Regions from separate parts of the Psychrobacillus sp. FSL H8-0510 genome, predicted to be linked through region 1. Evidence: a T-box and tRNA genes for the amino acid it is inferred to sense, from the RefSeq annotation. Region 1 holds a T-box; the other regions hold tRNA genes.
What was found. The T-box of region 1 lies ahead of thrS (threonine--tRNA ligase). A T-box ahead of a tRNA ligase gene usually reads a tRNA of that ligase, here a tRNA-Thr.

Region 1 (5,494 bases):
AAATGTGTCCAAATCATAATACTTCGTAACCTCATCTTTTGAAAAATAATAGAAAACCTCTTTTGCATCACTAATTTCAATGGGGCGTAATATAAATCGTTCTGTTTCTAATGTTGGAAATCTTTTTTTATGATTATCATGGATAAGTAAAGCTACAAATTGGGCAATTGCTATTACACCAGCTAACGTACTGAAAATAATACTGACCCAGACATAATTGGCAATTTCTCCATTCCCAATTGGCCCCACCTTTGGCTGATACATTGAATATATTCCCCATGCATTTCCAACTATAATAGCGATTCCTGCAAACAATAACATCCATTTTGCCATTATACGACCTCCATAGAGTTTCATTCGTTATATATAGCCGAAAATCCTTTTAGTATGACAATATTTAATATTTCACCCTTTCCTAGCCTCTTTTAATTTCTCTATAAATGCTGAAACACTCATTTCTCCCAATACACCTACTTTATGTTGTCGAACAGAAACTTCGCCATTTTCCATTTCATGATCCCCAATAATGAGCATATACGGATGTTTTTGCATTGCAGCTTCACGAATTTTCAATCCGATTTTCTCTACCCGGTTGTCTATCTCTACTCGATACCCATCTTGCTCAAGTTGCCACTTTACGTTCTCTGCATACTCTTTATGTGCATCGGCAATTGGTAATATTTTAACTTGAACCGGAGATAACCACAGCGGAAAGCTACCTTGATAGTGCTCCAATAGAATAGCCATGAATCGCTCAATAGAACCGTAAATTGCACGATGAATCATAATGGGTTGTCGCAATAGATTGTGTTCGTCGACGTACTTACAGTCAAACTTTTCAGGCATTTGAAAGTCTAGTTGAACAGTACCGCACTGCCAGCTACGTCCCAATGCATCTAATATATGAAAATCGATTTTCGGACCATAAAATGCTCCATCCCCTTCGTTTACCTGATATTCTACCTGCTTATTCTGAAGAACTGCTTCCAACGCTTGCTCTGCTTGATCCCAAACCTCTACTGATCCCATATAATTTTCTGGTCGAGTGGATAGCTCTACTTTATAGCTAAAGCCGAACTCCGAGTAAAACTCATCCACAAGGTCTAGTACCTTCGCTATCTCACTTTCAATCTGCTCCTCCAATACAAACAGATGAGCATCATCCTGAGTGAAAGCTCTGACTCGTAATAATCCATTCAATGATCCAGAGAGTTCATGGCGGTGGACTAATCCAAGTTCTGCATATCGAACCGGAAGCTCCCTATAGCTTCTTCGTTTGCTATTGAAGATTAAAACAGCTCCAGGGCAATTCATTGGCTTAATCGCATATTTTTGGTCATCTACATCTGCAAAATACATATTTTCATGATAGTGATCCCAATGCCCTGATTTTTCCCAAAGCTCCTGTTTCATCAGAATAGGAGTTTTAATCTCTTGATATTCTGCTCGTTGATGCTTTTCTCTCCACAGGTTTTCCAGTTCGTTACGTAGTATCATCCCTTTTGGTAAATAAAACGGCATTCCTGGTGCTTCCTCCATCGACATGAACAATTCTAATTGTTGCCCTAAATTTTGATGACTTACTCTTTCTTCTGCTTTCACTTTAATTCCTCCATTTACTATTTTTCTCCTAACAAAAAAGACCACACCCATCCCAGTAAAGGGACGAGTGTGGTCGTGGTTCCACCCTAATTTGCAACACAAAAAAATCTGTTGCGCTCATACAAGATAACGGTTTCCCGATTATGGATAATTACATAAATGTGTTCCCCATAATTGCTCCAAGGTGGTAAATCATTTGCATTTCTTTAAGGGCTTTCAGTCGGTGACCCCATTCTCTGATAAGAAAGTTAAAACAATTCATATCCTTTTCTTCGCTTGAATATTAAATTTATATACAAAAAGACCACACCCATCCCAGTAAAGGGACGAGTGTGGTCGTGGTTCCACCCTAATTTGCAACATAAAAGTTCTGTTGCGCTCATGTAAGATAACGGTTTCCCGATTATGGATAATTACATAAATGTGTTCCCCATAATTGCTCCAAGGTGGTAAATCATTTGCATTTCTTTAAGGGCTTTCAGTCGGTGACCCCATTCTCTGATAAGAAGTATTTAAATGATCCATGTCCTTTTCTTCGCTTGTTACTAATTGATTTTTCTAAGTATATGCAACAAAATTCAAATAGTCAACATTACTGTTATATTTTTTTGGTAGTACTTCGCTTTGCCATTTGCTGCAGGGGATCCCAAACCCCATTAAATGGTGGGGCATATGCAAGATCAAGATCCAATAACTCGGAAAAGGTCATATGGTGATAAAGTGCAGTTGCTAATACATCAATCCTTTTATCTACGCCATTTCCTCCAATAATTTGACCCCCTAAAATTTGTTGGTCATCCTTCCTGTAAATCAATTTCATATGCATCGTTTCCTTACCTGGATAATACCCTGCAATGTCCGTGGCTTCCTGCGTATGCACGTCATAGGAAATACCGAGCTGCTCCGCTTCTTTCTCAGACAACCCAGTTTTTCCAAGAGCCAAATCAAAAAATTTCATGATGGATGTGCCAACGATTCCTTTAAATTCATTCCTTTGACCTATCATATTTAATCCAGCGATTCGCCCTTGTTTATTAGCAGTTGTTCCTAAAGGAATATAATCTTTCAGTTGTTTAATACGATGAAAATGAGTTGCACAATCTCCTGCTGCGTAGATATCGTCCAAATTCGTTTCTAAAAAATTATTTACTACAATCGCTCCATTATGGTGCAATTGAATGCCAGTCCCCTCTAAAAAATCCGTTGTAGGTTTAACCCCTGTGGCAACTAAAACTAAATCGGTAGGGTAACTTCCTTTATCTGTCCTCACATCACTTACTCTCGTATCTCCCGTGAAAGATTGAACCTCTTCATTTAATATCACTTCTACATTATGAGCCTTTGCATGTTCATGTATGAAACATGCTATATCGTGATCAAATATACCGGCAAGCTGATCTCCTCTTTGTATAATACGTACTTTTTTTCCAATACTAGCAAAGTTTTCGGCCATTTCTAGTCCAATATATCCTCCACCAATTATAGTAACTTGTTGAACATTTTCTAAATCCGCGATAATTGCCTCTGTATTTGGAATGGTTTTAATCGTATGAATCCCTAACAAATGCCCACCGTTCCAATTAGGAACAACTGGAGTAGCACCCGTCGCAATAAGCAAGCGGTCATAGCTTAAGATGAAATTATCTCTCGTTTGCAGAATATTCCCTGACACTGTTTTATTGTTAGGGTCCACATGGGTCACTTCATATCCTGTCTTTGCATCAATTCCGTATTTACTACGGAACATTTCTACACTTCGTGCTATAACGTCCGTTGAAGATACTACTTGTTTTCCTACTACATAGGGTAAACCACACTGTCCATAGGAATAAATATGTCCTTTTTCCAATGTCGTAATTCGAGCGTCAGGATCATTACGTACAATTTCCATTGCTGCACTCATCCCCGCAGCGTCTCCACCTATTATTACGTAGTGCATGAAGTTTCCTCCTTTGACTTTCCTTATTACTCTTTCTATACCCAACAATAACTTCCCTTCAAGTATTAGTGAATAGTTATGTTTGTTATACGCTTAAAATTTTTCTTTTTATTTCCTTCTAAAAGTTAAAGTTCTTCATTATCTTATTCTATGTAAAAAAGGCATGCCCTAATAGGACATGCCCAAAATAATTGTTTATACTGCTCTATTCCAGAAACGATGGGCAGCAATAGCATTTAAGAAACTATCTACAAAGCCTTTACCAGTTTCTTTAGTGAGAACACCAGCCTGACCAGTGAAGTGCAGATTATCAACTAGTTGCTCTCCACTAAATGTAGCACCAATCGGTTTAAAATGGGCATATGCTTCCTTAATGAAGTACGAAGCCTCTTTTTCAAACATGGCCGTTTTGCCATGTGAACTTGCTACATATACTGCATCAAATAATACAGAATCAGCAGTTAAGAAAGTATGGTCAACTGGTAACAGCGTGCCATCCGCTCCCGCAACAGATCCATGATGATCACTCACTATTTCAGGCATTGTTCCGCCTGCTTTTAAGTCTGCTAGAATCGCAGGTAAATCCTCTTCAAATCCTTCTCCGACTAAAACAGCAATTTTTCGTGTCTGAGGTTTCATAATAGTATTTAACTGACTAAGTGCTGGAGAAGACTTAGTATTCGTTGCAGTACTTACACCTTGCACTACTAGTCCTAGGTTTTCTGCTACCTTACTCGCTAGATCCAAATCTACTTGTGCAAACATCTCTAATACTTGCTGACGAACAGTAAGTTCCTTACATTTACCAAGTTCAAAGCTAAATGCATTAATGATATGTTCTTTTTCTGTATCGCTCATACTATTCCAGAATAATGTAGCCTGAGTGAAGTGATCTTTGAAACTCTCACTTCGCGCTCTAACTTTACGCGCATCTATTTTTTCCTCATAATGCGTGTATCCACCTTCCGCTTCGCTAACAGGTGTTGGAGTATTGTTAGCAAGAGAGTTTTTATGGTAGCTCACTCTTCCTACATTAATCGATTGTCTACCATATCCGTCACGTTGGTTGTTATGGAATGGGCAAACCGGTCTGTTTATCGGAAGCTCATGGAAATTAGGTCCTCCAAGACGTATTAATTGTGTATCTGTATATGAGAATAATCGCCCTTGAAGTAGAGGATCATTAGAGAAATCAATTCCCGGTACAACACTCCCTGGATGGAATGCTACTTGCTCGGTTTCAGCAAATACATTATCTACATTGCGATTTAATGTCATTTTCCCTAGAATTTTAACTGGGATTTCTTCCTCAGGCCATAGTTTAGTAGGGTCTAAAATATCAAAGTCATATTTAAACTCATCTTCCTCTGCGATAAGTTGTACGCCGAATTCATACTCTGGATAGTCCCCATTCTCAATCGCCTCATATAGGTCGCGACGGTGAAAGTCTGGATCTTTCCCATTTATCTTTTGCGCTTCATCCCATACAACTGAGTGGGTACCAAGCAACGGCTTCCAATGAAACTTCACAAAATGGGATTTACCCGCATCATTAACGAAACGGAATGTATTTACACCGAACCCTTCCATCATTCGGAAACTACGAGGAATGGCACGATCAGACATTGTCCACATGACCATATGTGCTGACTCCTGATTGTTGGCAACAAAATCCCAAAACGTATCATGAGCACTAGCAGCTTGTGGAATTTCATTATGGGGCTCTGGTTTTAAAGCATGTATTAGGTCTGGAAATTTAATAGCATCTTGTATGAAAAAGACAGGAATATTATTTGCTACTAAATCATAATTTCCTTCTTCCGTATAAAATTTCGTTGCAAAGCCACGAGCATCGCGTGCTAACTCTCCAGAACCACGTGATCCTGCCACAGTGGAGAACCTCACGAATACAGGAGTCTTTTTACCCGGTGTTTGCAAGAACTTCGCTTTTGT
Region 2 (5,494 bases), on a different contig from region 1:
CAAATAGGTTTTAGCCCCGACAGCTCCCCAACCACGAATTCGTTGTTTAACAGTTCCTTGCCGATTTTTTGTTTAAACACTTCATACTCAAAGTCTTCGCTCCAGAAAGAACCTGGCTTAAAATTCTCTGATTGTGCAACGTTTGCAAATTGTTTTGAACCGTAGACCATTATGTTTTCATTTTTTGTAAATTTTTTCAATATATCTGCTGAATTATCTTCAGGTATTCTCGTACCTTTATGGAGGACAGTTAAACTATAATCTTTGTTCAGTCGTACTATTAAATAAGCAGTAGAACTCATTTCTAAAGCAGTTATGACTCTTTCCACATTCGAACTATTGTTTAGAAATTCTTGTACTAACCATTTCAACTTGCTCACTCCTTATCTTTTTTTCGAAATTTCATTTACTTTAATGGTGTCTGCTGAGGGACTTGAACCCCCAACCACCTGCTTGTAAAACAGGTACTCTCCCAGTTGAGCTAAGCAAACGTTTGGCAGGGATAGCAGGAATCGAACCTACATCGTCGGTTTTGGAGGCCGTCATTTTGCCATTAAACTATACCCCTATGGCAACCACGGCAGGACTTGAACCTGCAATCCTTCTGATTCGTAGTCAGATGCTCCATCCATTGAGCTACGTGGTTATTTTGGTACGGATGGCGGGAGTCGAACCCACACGCTACAAGAGCAGCGGATTTTAAGTCCGCTATGTCTACCAGTTCCATCACACCCGCAAAATAAATACTTAATATGGCGACCCCGACGGGATTTGAACCCGCAACTTTCCGCTAGACAGGCGGGCGTGCAACCGTTACACCACGGAGTCATTATTGGAGGAAACGAGGGGATTCGAACCCCTGGAACGCTTACACGCCCTTCGGTTTTCAAGACCGACGCCTTCAGCCTCTCGGCCACGTTTCCAAATATGGAGGAGATGGTGAGATTCGAACTCACGGGACACTTCCATGCCCTTCGGTTTTCGAGACCGACGCAATAAACCAAGCTCTGCCACATCTCCGTTATGGCGGGTAGTACAGGAGTCGAACCTGTGAGAGTATTTTACCCCTCTTCCGCATTAGCAGTGCGGTGCCTTCAGCCACTCAGCCAACTACCCGTAACTTTATTCTTTTGAAAATGGTGGAACTAAGGGGACTCGAACCCCTTCCTACTGCGTGCAAGGCAGTTGCTCTTCCAATTGAGCTATAATCCCATTTGGTCAAGATGGCAGGACTCGAACCTGCGACCCCTTGGATCCAAACCAAGTACTCTGGCCAAACTGAGCTACATCTTGAAATATTGGTACATCCTAAGAGATTTGAACTCCTGACTTCTCGGTTATCAGCCGAACGCTCTACCACTGAGCTAAGGATGTATAGATTGGTTGCAGTAGTAGGAATCGAACCTACACAATCTGCCTTATGAGAGCAAATGTACACCTGTTACCGCATTAATAAAACGCCCAAGAAGAGACTCGAACTCTTGACTCATCGATTAGAAATCGGTTGCTCTATCCTACTGAGCTACAAGGGCAAATATGGTTATAGTTCACTACCGAACCGTTTAAGGTAATCTTTTCTATACTGGTTCAATCTCTCTTGCAACTCTATTGCATCCTTCAGGAAGCTTTCACATTCCTCTTCCCATCCTTCTTTTTGTTTCTTCACTCGTTTTTGAATGTACTGGTGAACGAATTTAAAGTTGTTCTTCTGCATCGAGTCTGTAAAATCGATTAGTTGTTTGTAGTCAATTAGTAGTACTTCTGTCTTGCTCCCATCTACATCAGATCCCTTCTTGTGTTTAATTGGTGCAACCAGTGGGAATCGAACCCACATCTACTGCTTGGAAGGCAGTCGTCTTTGCCATTAGACCATGACCACAAATGAAATGCCCTCGATAGGATTTGAACCTACAACCTCGGTATTAAAAGTACCTTGCTCTACCGTTGAGCTACGAAGGCGGATTTGATTGCTTGCTGATTTTCTTGTCACTCTTATCACTCTTCATCGTTCTCACTTCCTATTCTTTTTGTATTGATGAAGCTAAGCTCGTTGAGGGATTTGAACCCCCGACATCCTGATTACAAAACAGGCATTCTTCCGCTGAACTAAACGAGCATGTTTGGTGCAGATAGGGAGAGTCGAACTCCCACGCCCGAAGGCATACGATTCTAAATCGCACGTGTATACCAGTTCCACCATATCCGCATTATTTGGTGACCCAGACGGGGATTGAACCCGCAATCCTAGAGTGAAAGTCTAGTGTGTTAACCATTTCACCACTGGGCCTTATTGTGTTGCCTTCCGAACCTTATCTCATCTACTTCTATTGTCTCGAGCATGTCGCTCACTCCTTCTTTTTATAAGTTTGGTGCAGATAGGGAGAGTCGAACTCCCACGCCCATAGGCATACGATTCTGAATCGCACGTGTATACCAGTTCCACCATATCCGCATTGTTGTTCTAAAGTATGGTGAGGTGTGTTGGACTCGAACCAACGTACTCTTTCGAGGAGGGATTTACAGTCCCTTGCAATTGCCACTATGCGAACACCTCATATATGGTCAAGATGGCAGGACTCGAACCTGCGACCCCTTGGTTCCAAACCAAGTACTCTAACCAAACTGAGCTACATCTTGAAATGTTGGCGGTGCTGACGGGATTTGAACCCGCAACCTCTTCCGTGACAGGGAAGCGATCTACCATTGATCTACAGCACCGTGTGATTGGTTCCCCTTCCACGATTCGAACGTGGACTTTTCCGATTCAAAGTCGAATGCCTTACCATTTGGCTAAAGGGGAATAATTGGAGAACAGGACCGGATTTGAACCGGCGAATAAGAGATTTGCAGTCTCTCGCCTTGAGCCTCTTGGCTACCTGTCCGAAAAAAATGTTACAAAAAAGCACCCGTTCGGTTTCCCGACGAGTGCTTCAAGGGTGTCTATATCCTCCTATGCGAAGGTATGACAAAACATGCGATGTGTTCGCCTGTGCAAATATTGGTGCCCTGAAAAATAAGGGTTGCCCTTTTGCTGTCGGTCGTCCATCTTACGTTTTTCCTTGAAACATTCTTTCGGTAATGAAACCTCTCCCGCTAAATCCAGTAAATTTGCCGTATTTTGCGTATACTCAACAACACGTCCAGATTCCGGACATGTGAAACTAGGGCGATCAAATCCGCCTATTCTTGATTCGCTTGATAGTGTTTGCCAATGCTTGCTCATTAAATCTGCAATTGTTTTCATCATGTCTTTCCTCTCCTTTCGTGTGTTAGTTTTTTTGTTTTTGTTCCTTTTAGGCAATAAAAAACTCCCGGTGAGATAATCTCATCAGGAGCAGCTTCCTCAATCCTCTCGGAGTGGGAAAAGAATATACAACTAATCTACATTCGATTCGACACCAGTGGTGTGTAAAAAGAATACAAGTATGTCTGCATGTTCTTTCGGAGCTTTCCTAATGAGCGAGAAGGATACCATCCCTCTGCTGTTAGTTCGCGACTATCTAAATTTGTATGTGATGCGTCTGATGATAGGCGTGTTGAAATAAAGGGATTGTTCCCCTGTTTTGACGCTACGTTTAAAAAGTTTTCTATCGTCATTTTTCTCAACATGTCCATCACCTCTGCTTTCGTTTTTTTTGTTTTGTTGTAACATCATATTCTATAGTTCGGCAATTATTCCATAATCTTTACCAAAAATGGTTCTATCCCATTCAAAACCTTGGTGTATATACATTTCTAGCGTGTCGAACAAAAATGATTATTTCGTTTCTTTAACTTTATATTCTAAGTATACCACCCAATATCCAGTTTGTCAAATAAAATTTACAATAAAAAATGACGAACGTTTTTGTCCGTCGATTTCTCTATGCTTAAATTTAATAGGGATTATTCATTCTGCCACTTTTAGCACCTGTTTTAGCGTGTCTTTCTCTTGATTCCAGACCCATCCTCCAAATACACAAACAACTTTTGTCTTCCCAACCATGCTAATTTGATGTTTGTGTTGATGTCCATGAAACACATGAGTCGGTTGATGTTTTTCGATGTAGTTTTTTAGCCCGAGATACCCAAGATGGGCACGATTAGTTTTATCGTGAATTCCAAATGGTGAATTATGACTAATGATGATATCTGCTGCAGGCAAGTCATCACAAATGCAAATCATTTCTGCTTGTGTATACATCGGGAAACTCTTTCCTTGCTTGTATCTCACGCAGCCTTCGATGCCTGTTACTCGTTCAGTTCCTAACTTTGATTGTTCTCGGTGAATATTGACGATATTGTAATACTCTAGATCTCCTGGATAGTCATGATTTCCTAAAACGCCAATAATTGGTCTCCCCTTGAATCGCTCAGAGATGCTCTTCAAATAGAGAGTGTCGATGTCTCCAAGGACCACTACTCCATCCCATTCTGTATTGTCCATATTTATAAAGGTTTGCCACTCATCATGATATACCCCTTGTAAATCAGACAGAAAAAGCCAGTTCATCTTATATCCCTCCTGATTACTTCTTTTTTTATTATATGCTCAAGTGTATTATGTATATCTATAATTGGTCTAAAGAATATTAAGCACTCCGTTTTAATGGCTAATATTCCCATGTCTCAACCGCAGATGTATTACCTAAACTGACTGGGAGATGACTAAAAATAACGAATAAAGGGTGATAATATGATTCACTTGTTACTCATAGATCAAATGCAAAATTACGGTATCTATCCATTACGGTGGAACAAAACCTTGGTAGAAATGAAAGTCATGTTTGATCTACAGTTGAGAGAATTATTGGATATACCTATAGAAGATTTAGAATTTGTGGAAATAGACTCCTCTGATATTTGTATATGTAGGAGAAAGGATGAAATAGGATTAAATAAAACTCGACAGGTCTTTTTCAAAAAGATACAGTTTAATGGACATCCTGTTTTATCTAAATACCTTCTTCCAAGCCCGCTTCTTTCCGGAGACATTTCGAACATAAAACATTTAATTCGCCTTGAATATCAAGCGGTATCAAGCCCAACGATTTTTGACAAACAAAAAGAGCTGCTTGAATAAACCAAGCAGCCTTCTCCTGTTAATAGATATTGGTCTTGTAGATTTGTAGCATGTCTTCAACTATCTTATAATCTTATTCGCTTAAACATTCTTCACAAGCGTTACAGGACCAACAATAGCCACATCCACAATCATTTCCACCACAATCACAGCAATCATACATTTTTTCGCAATTGCATTCGTTTTCCATTTTATTCTCTCCTGCCTAGAAGTCTATTTCATTTCACCCAATTAGTTAACATAATATAATTATTGTCTTATTAAAATATTATGCAGCGGCTTTCAAATATTTTTGATTAAGAAAAGCATACCAGTGCAATATCCAGCTCTCCATTTCTTCTACATGCATTTTCTCTAATTTGTCGAATTCAGCTTGATAGAACTCTCTAAGTGGAGTTCGACTCGAATGGAAATAAGGGATGCTACGCATGT
Region 3 (5,494 bases), 920 kb from region 1:
ATTTTCAGTAAAGCTTGGAGAATAAACAAGCTTCATCCCTGCTTTTGGAGTTAGCCCACCAATTACTTCTTTATTAAGCAAAGCTAGCTTACTTTTAGATGGAGTTTCATATTTCACTTTAGAACCTTTTTGTACGAAACTACTTGCCCCTACTCCATATAAGCCACCATTTGTTCCCTTATACGTATAGACTCTATATTCATCACCTTTTTTTAGTGTGCGTACTTTATTAAGTGATCCATTGGAGCCAACTTTAACTAAATTCGTGTCTGCAAGAATTGTTACTTTACCTATTTGCCCTTGTTTTAACTCTGTTTTTCCCCACATAACTTTGTTTGTAGCTGCGTCTGCTTGCATGTTACCTAAGCTTGTGAAGCCTACCGCTAGTACAAGTATGAGCATAACTTTACTAAATTTTTGAAACAACTATAACCTCTCCCTTCATTGGAAATTATATCATATTTTAAAACCACTATAAATATAACCTTAGGTTCATTATTCATGCGGTATCACTGGTCATTATGTTGTATACATTCTATTGACTGACCTTTCCATACATAGAAAAAGGGAAAGGAATAAAATAAAAGTTAAACATAAAAAAAGGTAACCAATGATTGGTTACCTTTTTTTGAGTATGACCCCTACGGGATTCGAACCCGTGTTACCGCCGTGAAAGGGCGGTGTCTTAACCGCTTGACCAAGGGGCCAATATATGGCGGAGAAGGAGGGATTTGAACCCTCGCGCCGGTTGCCCGACCTACACCCTTAGCAGGGGCGCCTCTTCAGCCACTTGAGTACTTCCCCATATATGGCTCCGAAGGTAGGACTCGAACCTACGACCAATCGATTAACAGTCGATTGCTCTACCACTGAGCTACTTCGGAATAATGGTGGGCCTAAATGGACTCGAACCATCGACCTCACGCTTATCAGGCGTGCGCTCTAACCAGCTGAGCTATAGGCCCATTATTTTGGAGCGGGTGAAGAGAATCGAACTCTCATCATCAGCTTGGAAGGCTGAGGTTTTACCACTAAACTACACCCGCATTAAATGGTGGCTCAGGACGGAATCGAACCGCCGACACAAGGATTTTCAGTCCTTTGCTCTACCGACTGAGCTACTGAGCCTCTTCAATCTTAAAATAAAAGCTAATTGTTTAGGCTATATTTACAATTGATATGTATTAATATTATTAAATAAATGGCGGTCCCGACCGGGATCGAACCGGCGATCTCCTGCGTGACAGGCAGGCATGTTAACCGCTACACCACGGGACCATTTGGTTGCGGGGACAGGATTTGAACCTGCGACCTTCGGGTTATGAGCCCGACGAGCTACCACTGCTCCACCCCGCGACAATAAAATACTTAAGGATTATTATTACTTCCACAAACAATAAGATAAAAATGGAGGAGGAAGAGGGATTCGAACCCCCGCGCGGTATGACCCGCCTGTCGGTTTTCAAGACCGATCCCTTCAGCCGAACTTGGGTATTCCTCCAAGACATTGTTGGTGGACCTTGCAGGACTCGAACCTGCGACCGGACGGTTATGAGCCGTCTGCTCTAACCAACTGAGCTAAAGGTCCTTAAGATGGCGGCAGAGGGAGTCGAACCCACGACCTTTCGGGTATGAACCGAGTGCTCTAGCCAACTGAGCTACACCGCCATGATTTTCAAACTAATTTTATAAATGGTGGAGCCTAGCGGGATCGAACCGCTGACCTCCTGCGTGCAAGGCAGGCGCTCTCCCAGCTGAGCTAAGGCCCCATAAATAATAACTGGTCGGGAAGACAGGATTCGAACCTGCGACCCCTTGGTCCCAAACCAAGTGCTCTACCAAGCTGAGCTACTTCCCGTTATATGGTGCGCTCGGCAGGACTCGAACCTGCAACCTCTTGATTCGTAGTCAAGTGCTCTATCCAATTGAGCTACGAGCGCAATGTTTCAAAAAAGTGGTGCCGAGGACCGGAATCGAACCGGTACGGTAGTCACCTACCGCAGGATTTTAAGTCCTGTGCGTCTGCCAGTTCCGCCACCCCGGCACTTTAGTGAATCTTTGGAGCGGAAGACGAGGTTCGAACTCGCGACCCCCACCTTGGCAAGGTGGTGTTCTACCACTGAACTACTTCCGCTCGGTTATTAAATTAAATGGTGCGGGTGAAGGGAGTCGAACCCCCACGCCTTGCGGCGCTAGATCCTAAGTCTAGTGCGTCTGCCAGTTCCGCCACACCCGCATACATAATTCACTGAAAAAGTGATGAGCCATGTAGGATTCGAACCTACGACCCTCTGATTAAAAGTCAGATGCTCTACCAACTGAGCTAATGGCTCGGAAAATGGTGCCGGAGAAAGGACTTGAACCCTCAACCTACTGATTACAAGTCAGTTGCTCTACCAGTTGAGCTACTCCGGCAGGAGTAAATATATGGTGGAGGATGACGGGCTCGAACCGCCGACCCTCTGCTTGTAAGGCAGATGCTCTCCCAGCTGAGCTAATCCTCCTGGGTAAGTTATGTATTTATTGCAAGCCCAGCGACGTCCTACTCTCACAGGGGGAACCCCCCAACTACCATCGGCGCTGAAGAGCTTAACTTCCGTGTTCGGTATGGGAACGGGTGTGACCTCTTCGCCATCATCACTAGACTTGAATAATTATTGAAAGACAAGTTTTATTATACCAACTCTGTAGAATATTACAAGAGTTATTTTAAAAAAATTTTATTCTTTCAAAACTGGATAAACGACATTGTTACGTTAAACAAATTTGGTTAAGTCCTCGATCGATTAGTATTCGTCAGCTGCACGTGTCGCCACGCTTCCACCCCGAACCTATCTACCTCATCGTCTTTGAGGGATCTTACTTACTTGCGTAATGGGAAATCTCATCTTGAGGGGGGCTTCGTGCTTAGATGCTTTCAGCACTTATCCCGTCCACACATAGCTACCCAGCGATGCTCTTGGCAGAACAACTGGTACACCAGCGGTGTGTCCATCCCGGTCCTCTCGTACTAAGGACAGCTCCTCTCAAATTTCCTACGCCCACGACGGATAGGGACCGAACTGTCTCACGACGTTCTGAACCCAGCTCGCGTACCGCTTTAATGGGCGAACAGCCCAACCCTTGGGACCGACTACAGCCCCAGGATGCGATGAGCCGACATCGAGGTGCCAAACCTCCCCGTCGATGTGGACTCTTGGGGGAGATAAGCCTGTTATCCCCGGGGTAGCTTTTATCCGTTGAGCGATGGCCCTTCCATGCGGAACCACCGGATCACTAAGCCCGTCTTTCGACCCTGCTCGACTTGTAGGTCTCGCAGTCAAGCTCCCTTCTGCCTTTACACTCTTCGAATGATTTCCAACCATTCTGAGGGAACCTTTGGGCGCCTCCGTTACACTTTAGGAGGCGACCGCCCCAGTCAAACTACCCGCCTGACACTGTCTCCTACCCGGGTTACGGGTATGGGTTAGAATTTCAATACAACCAGGGCAGTATCCCACCGACGCCTCCTCCGAAGCTGGCGCTCCGGGCTCTAAGGCTCCTGCCTATCCTGTACAAGTTGCACCAAAATTCAATATCAAGCTATAGTAAAGCTCCACGGGGTCTTTCCGTCCTGTCGCGGGTAACCTGCATCTTCACAGGTACTATAATTTCACCGAGTCTCTCGTTGAGACAGTGCCCAGATCGTTACGCCTTTCGTGCGGGTCGGAACTTACCCGACAAGGAATTTCGCTACCTTAGGACCGTTATAGTTACGGCCGCCGTTTACTGGGGCTTCAATTCGCACCTTCGCTTGCGCTAAGCACTCCTCTTAACCTTCCAGCACCGGGCAGGCGTCAGCCCATATACTTCACCTTACGGTTTTGCATAGACCTGTGTTTTTGCTAAACAGTCGCCTGGGCCTATTCACTGCGGCTCTTCTAGGCTATGAACCCAAAAGAGCACCCCTTCTCCCGAAGTTACGGGGTCATTTTGCCGAGTTCCTTAACGAGAGTTCTCTCGCTCACCTTAGGATTCTCTCCTCGACTACCTGTGTCGGTTTGCGGTACGGGCACCTTTCACCTCGCTAGAGGCTTTTCTTGGCAGTGTGAAATCAGGAACTCTAGACATACGTCCTCGCCATCACAGCTCAATGTTAAAGAATGCGGATTTGCCTACATTCACACCTTACTGCTTGGACATGCATAACCAACAGCATGCTTACCCTATCCTTCTGCGTCCCCCCATTACTCAAACGGTGGTTTGGTGGTACAGGAATATCAACCTGTTATCCATCGCCTACGCCTATCGGCCTCGGCTTAGGTCCCGACTAACCCTGAGCGGACGAGCCTTCCTCAGGAAACCTTAGTCATACGGTGGACGGGATTCTCACCCGTCTTTCGCTACTCATACCGGCATTCTCACTTCTAAGCGCTCCACCAGTCCTTCCGGTCTGACTTCAACGCCCTTAGAACGCTCTCCTACCACTGATACCAAAGGTATCAATCCACAGCTTCGGTGATTTGTTTAGCCCCGATACATTTTCGGCGCAGCGTCACTCGACCAGTGAGCTATTACGCACTCTTTAAATGATGGCTGCTTCTAAGCCAACATCCTGGTTGTCTAAGCAACGCCACATCCTTTTCCACTTAACAAATACTTTGGGACCTTAGCTGGTGGTCTGGGCTGTTTCCCTCTTGACTACGGATCTTATCACTCGCAGTCTGACTCCCAAACATAAATCATTGGCATTCGGAGTTTGTCTGAATTCGGTAACCCGGGATGGGCCCCTAGTCCAAACAGTGCTCTACCTCCAAGATTCTAACGTTTGAGGCTAGCCCTAAAGCTATTTCGGAGAGAACCAGCTATCTCCAGGTTCGATTGGAATTTCTCCGCTACCCACACCTCATCCCCGCACTTTTCAACGTGCGTGGGTTCGGACCTCCAGTAAGTGTTACCTTACCTTCATCCTGGACATGGGTAGATCACCTGGTTTCGGGTCTACGACCACATACTCATTCGCCCTATTCAGACTCGCTTTCGCTGCGGCTCCGTCTTCTCGACTTAACCTTGCATGGGATCGTAACTCGCCGGTTCATTCTACAAAAGGCACGCTATCACCCATTAACGGGCTCTAACTACTTGTAGGCACACGGTTTCAGGATCTATTTCACTCCCCTTCCGGGGTGCTTTTCACCTTTCCCTCACGGTACTGGTTCACTATCGGTCACTAGGTAGTATTTAGCCTTGGGAGATGGTCCTCCCAGATTCCGACGGAATTTCACGTGTTCCGCCGTACTCAGGATACACTCAAGAGAGAATGAATTTTAGACTACGGGGCTTTTACCCTATCCTGCGGACCTTTCCAGATCGCTTCGTCTAACTCATTCCTTTGTAACTCTATGTAGAGTGTCCTACAACCCCAAAAGGCAAGCCTTTTGGTTTGGGCTATTCCCGTTTCGCTCGCCGCTACTCAGGGAATCGAATTTTCTTTCTCTTCCTCCAGGTACTTAGA

Region 2: it encodes a tRNA-Thr, which carries the amino acid that the T-box ahead of thrS (threonine--tRNA ligase) is inferred to sense. The anticodon was not compared.
Region 3: it encodes a tRNA-Thr, which carries the amino acid that the T-box ahead of thrS (threonine--tRNA ligase) is inferred to sense. The anticodon was not compared.

Annotation. Positions count from the first base shown of each region.
Region 1 is NZ_JBBOYZ010000001.1:3,525,470-3,530,963, forward strand. It holds gene MHI40_RS17900 (GNAT family N-acetyltransferase) at 1-333, opposite strand, end outside; gene thrS (threonine--tRNA ligase) at 406-1,653, opposite strand; T-box leader at 1,659-1,884, opposite strand; T-box leader at 1,922-2,147, opposite strand; gene MHI40_RS17910 (FAD-dependent oxidoreductase) at 2,201-3,541, opposite strand; gene MHI40_RS17915 (catalase) at 3,737-5,494, opposite strand, start outside.
Region 2 is NZ_JBBOYZ010000002.1:95,654-101,147, forward strand. It holds gene MHI40_RS20180 (ATP-grasp domain-containing protein) at 1-380, opposite strand, end outside; tRNA gene MHI40_RS20185 (tRNA-Val) at 416-491, opposite strand; tRNA gene MHI40_RS20190 (tRNA-Arg) at 570-646, opposite strand; tRNA gene MHI40_RS20195 (tRNA-Leu) at 651-736, opposite strand; tRNA gene MHI40_RS20200 (tRNA-Asp) at 754-828, opposite strand; tRNA gene MHI40_RS20205 (tRNA-Ser) at 834-923, opposite strand; tRNA gene MHI40_RS20210 (tRNA-Ser) at 929-1,020, opposite strand; tRNA gene MHI40_RS20215 (tRNA-Ser) at 1,025-1,116, opposite strand; tRNA gene MHI40_RS20220 (tRNA-Ala) at 1,138-1,212, opposite strand; tRNA gene MHI40_RS20225 (tRNA-Pro) at 1,216-1,293, opposite strand; tRNA gene MHI40_RS20230 (tRNA-Ile) at 1,300-1,374, opposite strand; tRNA gene MHI40_RS20235 (tRNA-Arg) at 1,459-1,532, opposite strand; gene MHI40_RS20240 (hypothetical protein) at 1,541-1,834, opposite strand; tRNA gene MHI40_RS20245 (tRNA-Gly) at 1,805-1,879, opposite strand; tRNA gene MHI40_RS20250 (tRNA-Lys) at 1,888-1,959, opposite strand; tRNA gene MHI40_RS20255 (tRNA-Thr) at 2,045-2,116, opposite strand; tRNA gene MHI40_RS20260 (tRNA-Leu) at 2,122-2,206, opposite strand; tRNA gene MHI40_RS20265 (tRNA-Glu) at 2,213-2,287, opposite strand; tRNA gene MHI40_RS20270 (tRNA-Leu) at 2,368-2,452, opposite strand; tRNA gene MHI40_RS20275 (tRNA-Tyr) at 2,470-2,554, opposite strand; tRNA gene MHI40_RS20280 (tRNA-Pro) at 2,560-2,637, opposite strand; tRNA gene MHI40_RS20285 (tRNA-Asp) at 2,644-2,718, opposite strand; tRNA gene MHI40_RS20290 (tRNA-Gln) at 2,726-2,800, opposite strand; tRNA gene MHI40_RS20295 (tRNA-Cys) at 2,806-2,882, opposite strand; gene MHI40_RS20300 (hypothetical protein) at 2,951-3,247, opposite strand; gene MHI40_RS20305 (metallophosphoesterase family protein) at 3,890-4,492, opposite strand; gene MHI40_RS20310 (hypothetical protein) at 4,745-5,062, shown strand; gene MHI40_RS20315 (hypothetical protein) at 5,331-5,494, opposite strand, start outside.
Region 3 is NZ_JBBOYZ010000001.1:2,608,416-2,613,909, forward strand. It holds gene MHI40_RS13165 (hypothetical protein) at 1-426, opposite strand, end outside; tRNA gene MHI40_RS13170 (tRNA-Glu) at 636-707, opposite strand; tRNA gene MHI40_RS13175 (tRNA-Ser) at 714-804, opposite strand; tRNA gene MHI40_RS13180 (tRNA-Asn) at 810-884, opposite strand; tRNA gene MHI40_RS13185 (tRNA-Ile) at 889-965, opposite strand; tRNA gene MHI40_RS13190 (tRNA-Gly) at 973-1,046, opposite strand; tRNA gene MHI40_RS13195 (tRNA-Phe) at 1,053-1,128, opposite strand; tRNA gene MHI40_RS13200 (tRNA-Asp) at 1,203-1,278, opposite strand; tRNA gene MHI40_RS13205 (tRNA-Met) at 1,282-1,356, opposite strand; tRNA gene MHI40_RS13210 (tRNA-Ser) at 1,409-1,501, opposite strand; tRNA gene MHI40_RS13215 (tRNA-Ile) at 1,512-1,588, opposite strand; tRNA gene MHI40_RS13220 (tRNA-Met) at 1,595-1,668, opposite strand; tRNA gene MHI40_RS13225 (tRNA-Ala) at 1,694-1,769, opposite strand; tRNA gene MHI40_RS13230 (tRNA-Pro) at 1,782-1,858, opposite strand; tRNA gene MHI40_RS13235 (tRNA-Arg) at 1,864-1,940, opposite strand; tRNA gene MHI40_RS13240 (tRNA-Leu) at 1,956-2,044, opposite strand; tRNA gene MHI40_RS13245 (tRNA-Gly) at 2,060-2,134, opposite strand; tRNA gene MHI40_RS13250 (tRNA-Leu) at 2,152-2,236, opposite strand; tRNA gene MHI40_RS13255 (tRNA-Lys) at 2,261-2,333, opposite strand; tRNA gene MHI40_RS13260 (tRNA-Thr) at 2,340-2,415, opposite strand; tRNA gene MHI40_RS13265 (tRNA-Val) at 2,429-2,504, opposite strand; rRNA gene rrf (5S ribosomal RNA) at 2,530-2,645, opposite strand; rRNA gene MHI40_RS13275 (23S ribosomal RNA) at 2,767-5,494, opposite strand, start outside.